Regions from separate parts of the Mesorhizobium sp. B2-5-3 genome, predicted to be linked through region 1. Evidence: predicted binding sites of a transcription regulator. Region 1 holds the regulator's gene; the other holds the start of a gene.

Region 1 (4,211 bases):
GCATCGACAGCACAGGCTGCGTGCCGCAGAGAAACCGGCGGATGCCTGTGCCGACAGCAAAACCCTGTTCGAAGGCGAATGGCCGCGCATGGCCCCACCAGCCGCTGAGCGGCTGGCGGACATCGCCATGGTGGCGCTCGGCCGCGTAGATGAAGGCCGGGGCACCCGGGCCGCCATTGAGATATTTGTAGGTGCAGCCAACGGCGAAATCGGCATTCGAACGGTCGAGCTCGACGGGCAAGGCGCCGGCGGTATGGCAGAGATCCCAGACAATCAGCGCGCCGGCATCATGTGCCGTCCGCGTCAGCGCGGCCACGTCGCGCAACTGCCCGGATTTGTAGTTGACGTGGTTGACCAGGATGACCGCGACCCGCTCGTCGATCAGTTCTTCTATGGTCGGCGCATCGACACCCTCGAGCCGCAGCACCGTGCCCGGCCGCGTCGAGGCAACGCCTTCGGCCATATAGAGATCGGTCGGAAAGCTGTCCCCCTCGGCGACGATGACTGACCTGTCCGGCCGCATCCCGAGTGCCGCATGCAGCACCTTGTAGATGTTGATCGAGGTGGTATCGCAGACCACCGTCTGGCCGGCGGCGGCCCCGATCAGGCGCCCGAGTTGGTCGCCGAGTTCGACCGGCATGTCGAACCAGCCGGCGGTGTTCCAGGCGCGGATGAGATCCTGCGCCCACTCCTGCGTGGCGGCCTTCTGCAGCTCGCCGAACACGGCGGGCGAAGCGGCGCCCAGCGAATTGCCGTCGAGATAGATCACCCCCTGGGGCAAGGTGAAGCGGTCACGCATGGCACGCAGCGGATCCGCGGTGTCCATTGCCTCGATCGCTGCGAGATCGGGAATTTTGCTCATGGTCGCGATGTTCCTCGGTGAGAAGAGCGCCCTGGAAACGGGCCGGCTGTTTTGCCGCCCGGGCAAGGGCTGGCCGCATAGACGCGCAAGAACAGGGTGAACGCCCGGTTCGATCTTTGCTCGATTTCCGCCCGAGGCAGTTCCTCGAGCACCCCAACGATCCGGCGAACCTGGAGATCGCCGATCAAAAGACTGATGTAGATGTCGGCGGCTTCGGCAGGATCGTCACAGGCGATCAGGCCGGCCCGACTTGCGGTTCGAAGCAGGTCGCCAACAAGCGGCATTATGGTATTGCGGCCGAATTGCGCGATCGATTGGCCAAGCGTGCCTGTATCGTTGACGTCGCCGGCCGCGGCGCGATTGAGCGCCACCGCCTTGTCGCCCGTCACGAGGGTCAGCAGGACTGGCCCGAGCAAGTTCAGGGTTTCGAGCGGATCGCGCGCCTGGTGAAGGGCGTCCTCCAGCAGCTTCCTTGCCTCTCCCGCATTGGCTTCGATCAAGGATCGAAACAGGGTCTGCTTGTTGCCGTACCAGTTGTAGAGGGTTTCGTTCGAGGCCGATGCCCGCTTGGCGATAGCAAGCAGGGAGGCGCTCTTGTAGCCGGTTTCCCGGAGCACCGCATAGGCGGCCTCCTCTATCCGTTCGCGTCGCGCGGCCTGCTTCGGCGTGATCATTGGTGTTCCTCTTCGAAAACCGTACATTATTATACGGTTTCGTCAAGCGAACGGGAAGCAAGGAGCGAGCGAACGCAGCCCATCGCGACCAGTGGTGGTGTCTGGCCGTTTTCCGGCGGAAGTTGGCATTTTGGTTTCGTTTCGTTCACGAGCCGCAGGGGTTTCTAATCCGCCCAAACGCACCCCGCACCTGCCGGTCACCCAGCTTGCAGGCTTGTGCCAAGAGTGGAGACCGGTCGGGCCACAGGCCATTAACCAAAATAGTTTCAAAGGGCCCGGGAGCGCATTGACGACGGACCGCGCTGGCAGGATGCTGGCTGCGGGAGGGCATTTCGTTTCCGTCGCCTTAAGAAATTCATTAAACTTTAAATGGTTGCGGAACACAACTGGAACAGATAGTGTTTGTTCTGGGTTTGTTTTCTGATTCTGGTTCCAGACCCTTCGTGCAATGCCTTTGGGGGCCGCCATGCTCACGCGCAAGCAACATGAACTCTTGATGTTCATCCATGAACGGCTGAAGGAAAGCGGCATTCCGCCGTCCTTCGACGAGATGAAGGAAGCGCTGGACCTCGCCTCCAAGTCGGGAATTCATCGGCTGATCACGGCGTTGGAGGAGCGCGGCTTCATTCGCCGCCTGCCCAACCGGGCGCGCGCGCTGGAGGTGCTGCGCCTGCCGGACTCGATCGCGCCGGGTCTTAACGCGGCAAAGAAGTTCTCCCCGAGCGTCATCCAGGGCAGCCTCGGACAGGGCAGCAGCCCTAGCCGGCAGATCAAGCCGGCGACGTCTTCGCGTCTGCCCGCTGCCGGCAATGACGACGATGCGGTTTCAGCGGTGTCGATCCCGGTCATGGGTCGCATCGCAGCGGGTGTGCCGATCGACGCCATCCAGCATCAGACGCATTCCATTTCAGTGCCGCCTGACATGATCATGGGCGGCGAACACTATGCGCTGGAGGTCAAGGGCGATTCGATGATCGAGGCCGGCATTTTCGACGGCGACACGGTCATCATCCGCAATGCCGACACCGCAAGTCCCGGCGAGATCATCGTGGCCCTGGTGGACGAGGAGGAAGCAACGCTGAAGCGCTTCCGCCGAAAGGGTGCTTCGATTGCGCTCGAGGCTGCCAATCCGGCCTATGAAACACGTATTTTCGGACCGGACAGGGTCAAGGTGCAAGGCAAGCTGGTCGGCCTGATCAGGCGCTACTGAGCGGGGTCGGCGGTGGGCTTTTCGGGTTTACGGTAAGGCGGCAGTCCCCTTGCCTCGCGTGAGAATTTCCGCTGTTCGTGCCAAGGCCGATATGGCCTGTCGACGGCAAAGCTGACCCGTGCCGGTGCCGTCGCCGATTGCTGGTCGAAGAAGACGGCGGCACTTCCCTTACGAGCGAGCTGCCGCTTGGTGATGACGAGAACCAGCGGATTGTGGCAGGGATCGTAGCCTGCGGGGTCGTTGATGACGATCAGATCCGCATAGGAGCAGGCCCTCCAGGCGTCCTTGCGATCCTCCACCTGCGCGATGATCGCCCCCGAGGTATGCCGGGCCATGCACAGGCCCGTGAAGCAATAGAAAGGCGCTCCCGCCGGAAGTTGCGCGGGATCGAAGATGTCGAACTGTCGGTCTCCGCTGTCGAACAGTTCCGGCGCAACGATGGTTTCGGACTTCAGCGCGCGTTTCCAATTATCGACGGTGAATTCGTTCGGGCGCGCCCGGTTGATCGCGAGCTCGCCGCCGCCGATCGGCAACGCCACCAGGCGGGCATCCTCCGAAATCAGCACGTCCGGCGTGCGCGTGTCCGAGACGGTCAACAGGCCGGCGAGCGCGAAGGGAAGTGCCGCCAGCCGCAGCCATGTCGTGGCCATCGTCGCGATGACCAGGGCGATCGCCACCAGAAGGACGGATTGCTGCGAAATCAACCCGACCGCGTCGACCGGCGAGCGTTGCGAGATCCATCCTGATATGGCGATCATCGCGGTCAGTCCCTTCCCCATCAGATAAAGGGATGGTCCATCGAACCCGAACGGCATCAGCAGCGCGCTGGCAACCGCAAGGAACATCACGACCGAAACGATCGGCATGACGGCAAGATTGGCGAACAGGCTGAGCGGCGACACGCGCTGGAAATGCCAGATGGCGAAAAGCGCCGTGGCGCTTCCCGCGATAATCGAGGTCATCGCGAGCCCACCTGTCGCCAGCAGCAATTTTCGCGTCAGGAGGCCGGGCAAGGTCCGTTGCGGCGGCGGGGTCCGCGCTTTGTCGGCTTTGCGATCCGACCAGCCGGCATAGGCGCCCACCAGGGCCGCGGTGGCGGCGAACGACATCTGGAAGCTCGGCCCTACCACCTCGTGCGGCGACACCACGATGACGGCGATCGCCGAAATAGCCAGATTGCGCATGGTGAGTGCCGCCCGATCGAACAGAACGGCGATCAGCATCACCGCCAGCATGATGAAGCTGCGTTCGGCGGCGACAACGACGCCCGAAATGACGAGATAGGCGGCGATCGAGAAAAGTGCCGCCGCGGCCGCGTATTTCTTGACCGGCCGGCGGGAGGAAAAATTCGGAAACAGCGCGAAGCCGCCACGCAGCAGACCCATGACGGTGCCGGCGACCAGCGCCATGTGCAGCCCGGAAATTGAGATGATGTGGTAGATGCCGGTGCGTCGCATCGCTTCGT
Region 2 (4,211 bases), on a different contig from region 1:
GGTCTGGCGCACCCATTTCAATTGCCCCGTATTGAGGTCGAGCGCGGTGATCGAAGAGGAGAATTTCTCGACATTGGCGCTGCGGCCGGCGCCGAGCTGGTCCGGCGTCTGGTTGCCGAGCGGTATGTAGAGCAGGCCGAGCTTTTCGTCGGCACTCGGCGTCGACCACATGTTGGGCGAATTGGCGGTGTAGGTCTGGCCTGCCGCCAGCGGCGTGGTCTGGTCGGGATTGCCGGAATCCCAGTTCCAGATCAGCGCGCCCGTGGAGGCATCGAAGGCGCGGATGACGCCGGACGGCTCCTGCGTGGAATAATTGTCGTTGACCGCGCCGCCGACGATGATCTTGCCGCCCGATATCAGCGGCGCCGAGGTCGAATAGTAATAGCCGGACTTGGGATAAGGCATGCCGGTCAGAAGGTTCAGCGTGCCGCCTTCGGCAAAGGACGGACAGACCTGACCGTTGGCGGCGTCGAGCGCGATCAGCCGCGCGTCCGAAGTCGGCAGGTAGACACGCGCGGCGCAAGGCTGCCCGGCACCGATCTTGGCGTCGGCGTAGTAGGAGACGCCGCGGCAGGTCTGGTGCTGGCGGTCCTTGTCGAGCTTGACCTGGGGATCGTAGCGCCACTTCTCCTTGCCCGTGGCGGCGTCGATGGCGATGGCGAAATTGTGCGGCGTGCAGATGTAAAGCGTATCGGCGATCTTCAGCGGCGTCACCTGATAGGTGGTCTCGCCGACATCGTCGGGACCTTTCACGTCGCCGGTGCGATAAGTCCAGGCCGGCTGCAGGTTGGCGACGTTCTCCGGCGTGATCTGGTCGAGCGGCGAATAGCGCTGGCCATAGGGCGTACGGCCGTAGAAGTGCCATTCGCCGGCAGGTATGTCGCCGCCGAGATCGGCCGCCGGGGTCACCTTGTCGGTGTCGAGATTGCCGGCAATATCCTTGGGATCGGTCGTCATTGAATAGCCGGCGACCGCCAGCGACGCCAACACGGCGAGAATGAGCGGCGCGCGGCCATCGGGACCAACAAGGCCCCGCCTCGCCCACGGCGTCAGCAGCCACAACGCGACGAGCACGATGATGCCGCCGCGCGGCCCGAGTTCCCACCAGTCGAAGCCGATTTCCCAGACCGCCCAGGCAAGCGTGCCCAGCACGATCGCGGCGTAGAGCCAGAGCGCGGTGGATCTGCGCCGGTAGAGCAGCCATGCTGCGATGAGGAAGGCGATGCCTGATATGATGTAGTACCAGCTGCCTCCCAGTGAAGCCAACCAGATGCCGCCGGCGCCAAGCGCGAGGCCGATGAGGAAGAGGATGAGGGAGGTGATGGTGACAGCCAAGATGATACTCCTTCGACTGTTGCGCGCCTCGAGGCGGCCGTGGGCAACAGGATCCCCTCCCTGCCCTTTGCGCAGCTTTCCCTCACCCGCCCTGCCTGTCAAGCAGGCCGGAAACAATCAGGAGTGGAACAAAACGTAGACAGTTCTGGTCTTTCTCCACCGAATCACTACATTCGGGGGCGATGTCCGGCTTTTCCGAAGACATGCCCTTTTTCGATGAACCCGATGCGCGGCCCACCGCCCCGTCGGGCATCGCCGCGCGCGCCATGGCTGCCCGCAGCGGCCACAACAACGCGCCCGACTATCTCAAAGGGTTGAACCCCGAGCAGCGGCTGGCGGTGGAAACCACCGAAGGTCCCGTTCTGGTGCTGGCCGGCGCCGGCACCGGCAAGACGCGCGTCTTGACCACCCGCATCGCCCACATCCTGGCGACCGGAAAAGCCTTTCCCTCGCAGATCCTGGCCGTGACCTTCACCAACAAGGCCGCGCGCGAGATGAAGCAGCGCATAGGCATCCTGATCGGCGAAGGCAATGTCGAGGGCATGCCCTGGCTCGGCACCTTCCACTCGATCGGCGTCAAGCTCTTGCGCAGGCACGCCGAGCTTGCCGGGCTGAAATCCGACTTCACCATCCTCGACACCGACGACGTCGTGCGGCTGATCAAGCAATTGATCCAGGCCGAGGGCCTTGACGACAAGCGCTGGCCGGCCAAGCAGTTCGCGCAGATGATCGACGGCTGGAAGAACAAGGGGCAAGGCCCGGCCGATATCGCCGAGGGCGATGCGCGCAGTTTCGCCAACGGCAAGGGCCGCGAGCTCTACAAGGCCTATCAGGAGCGCCTGCAGACGCTGAACGCCTGCGATTTCGGCGATCTGCTCTGCCACCCTATCCGCATCTTCCGCGCCAATCCGGACGTGCTGAAGGAGTATCACAAGCGGTTCAGATATATCCTGGTCGACGAGTACCAGGACACCAACACCGCGCAATACATGTGGCTGCGGCTCCTGGCGCAGCGGCCAAATAGCGGGCGTAGCGCGACGTCTACGGATTTGCATTCGGCCGAAGGCCGCAAGCCCGACCGGGCGTCCGAGCCTTCGCGAGGCCCCTCCCGCGACGCCGAAGGCGCGCAGAAAAGAGGGGTCGGGCCCGCGCCGGCAGGCGCGGAACAGCCCGTGAGCGAAAACAAAGTAAACATCTGCTGCGTCGGCGACGACGACCAGTCGATCTATGGCTGGCGCGGCGCGGAGGTCGACAACATCCTGCGCTTCGACAAGGATTTTCCCGGCGCCACCATCATCCGGCTGGAGCGCAATTATCGTTCCACCGCGCATATCCTCGGCGCCGCTTCGCACCTCATCGCCCACAATGAAGGCCGCTTCGGCAAGACGCTGTTCACCGATCGCGACGATCCCGAGGACGGCAAGGTCAACGTCCACGCCGCCTGGGATTCCGAGGAGGAAGCGCGCGCTGTCGGCGAGACCATCGAGGCTTATCAGCGCCAGAAGCACAATCTCAACGACATGGCGATCCTGGTGCGGGCGTCCTTCCAGATGCGCGAGTTCGAGGACCGCTTCGTCACGCTCGGTCTCAACTACCGCGTCATTGGCGGCCCGCGCTTCTATGAGCGCATGGAGATCCGCGACGCGCTTGCCTTCTTCCGCGTCGTCGCGCAAGGCGCCGACGATCTCGCCTTCGAGCGCATCGTCAATGTGCCCAAGCGCGGCCTCGGCGAAACCACCATCCGCCAGATCCACGACACGGCCCGCGCGCTGCGCGTACCGATGTTGGAAGCCGCCCCCAAGCTCGCCGAGAGCGATGAATTGAAGCCCAAACCGCGCGCCGCATTGCGCGAGGTCGCGGCCAATTTCGAACGCTGGCAGAAGGCGCTGGAAACCACGCCGCACACCGAACTGGCCGAGACCATCCTGGAAGAGAGCGGCTACACCGACATGTGGAAGAACGACCGTTCGGTCGAAGCGCCCGGCCGGCTGGAGAACCTCAAGGAGCTGATCCGCTCCATGGAGGAGTATGAATCGCTGCGCTCCTTCCTCGAACATGTCGCTCTGGTCATGGACGCCGAGCAGAACGCCGAACTCGACGCCGTCAACATCATGACGCTGCATTCGGCCAAAGGCCTCGAATTCGAGACCGTTTTTCTCCCGGGCTGGGAGGAAGGCCTGTTCCCGCACCAGCGCGCGCTGGACGAAGGCGGCCGTTCCGGCCTGGAGGAGGAGCGCCGGCTGGCCTATGTCGGCGTCACCCGTGCCAAGAAGAACCTGCACATCTGGTTCGTCTCCAACCGCCGCATCCACGGCCTGTGGCAATCGACGATTCCCTCCCGCTTCCTCGATGAACTGCCTGAAACCCATGTCGAAGTCGCCGAAAGCGGCAACTCCTATGGCGGCTACGGCAATTCCTATGGCGGCGGCTCGTTCGCTTCCGGCCGGGGCGGCCAGGGGGCAGGAAGACAGAACCCCTATGGCGCCTCGCGCTTCGACAATGTCGGCGCCGAAAAATCCGGCGCCTTCTCCAACAGCTACGCCACGCCGGGCTGGCAGCGGGCGCAGCAGAACCGCACCGAAGCGACCGATCGCAACTGGGGCTCGCGCTCCGGCCACCAGGTCGAGCGCATCGGCTATGGCGAGACCGACAGCGGCTACGGCGCCGGCCGCACGAGCATCAAGGGCCGCACCATCGATGGCGAGTTGGTCGCCAAATCCGTCGCCGACACGCCGTCCCCCTTCAACGTCGGCGACCGCGTCTTCCACCAGAAATTCGGCAACGGCAACATCGCGGCCATCGAAGGCAACAAGCTGACCATCGACTTCGACAAGGCCGGCCAGAAACGCGTGCTGGATGGGTTTGTCGCGGCTGTG

The links. Region 1 encodes LexA, which represses DNA repair genes until DNA is damaged. Its sites were predicted from a motif close to TGTTCNNNNTGTGTTCNG; they were not measured.
Region 2: a site for LexA is predicted at 1,460-1,477, ahead of FJ867_RS10900 (UvrD-helicase domain-containing protein). Genes of this name have one in related genera too.

The regions. Positions count from the first base shown of each region.
Region 1 covers NZ_VFUS01000011.1:53,698-57,908, reverse strand. The annotation lists gene kynU (kynureninase) at 1-862, opposite strand, end outside; gene FJ867_RS22975 (TetR/AcrR family transcriptional regulator C-terminal domain-containing protein) at 859-1,536, opposite strand; gene lexA (transcriptional repressor LexA) at 2,003-2,746, shown strand; gene FJ867_RS22965 (ComEC/Rec2 family competence protein) at 2,740-4,211, opposite strand, start outside.
Region 2 covers NZ_VFUS01000004.1:124,974-129,184, reverse strand. The annotation lists gene FJ867_RS10905 (glucose/quinate/shikimate family membrane-bound PQQ-dependent dehydrogenase) at 1-1,335, opposite strand, end outside; gene FJ867_RS10900 (UvrD-helicase domain-containing protein) at 1,518-4,211, shown strand, end outside.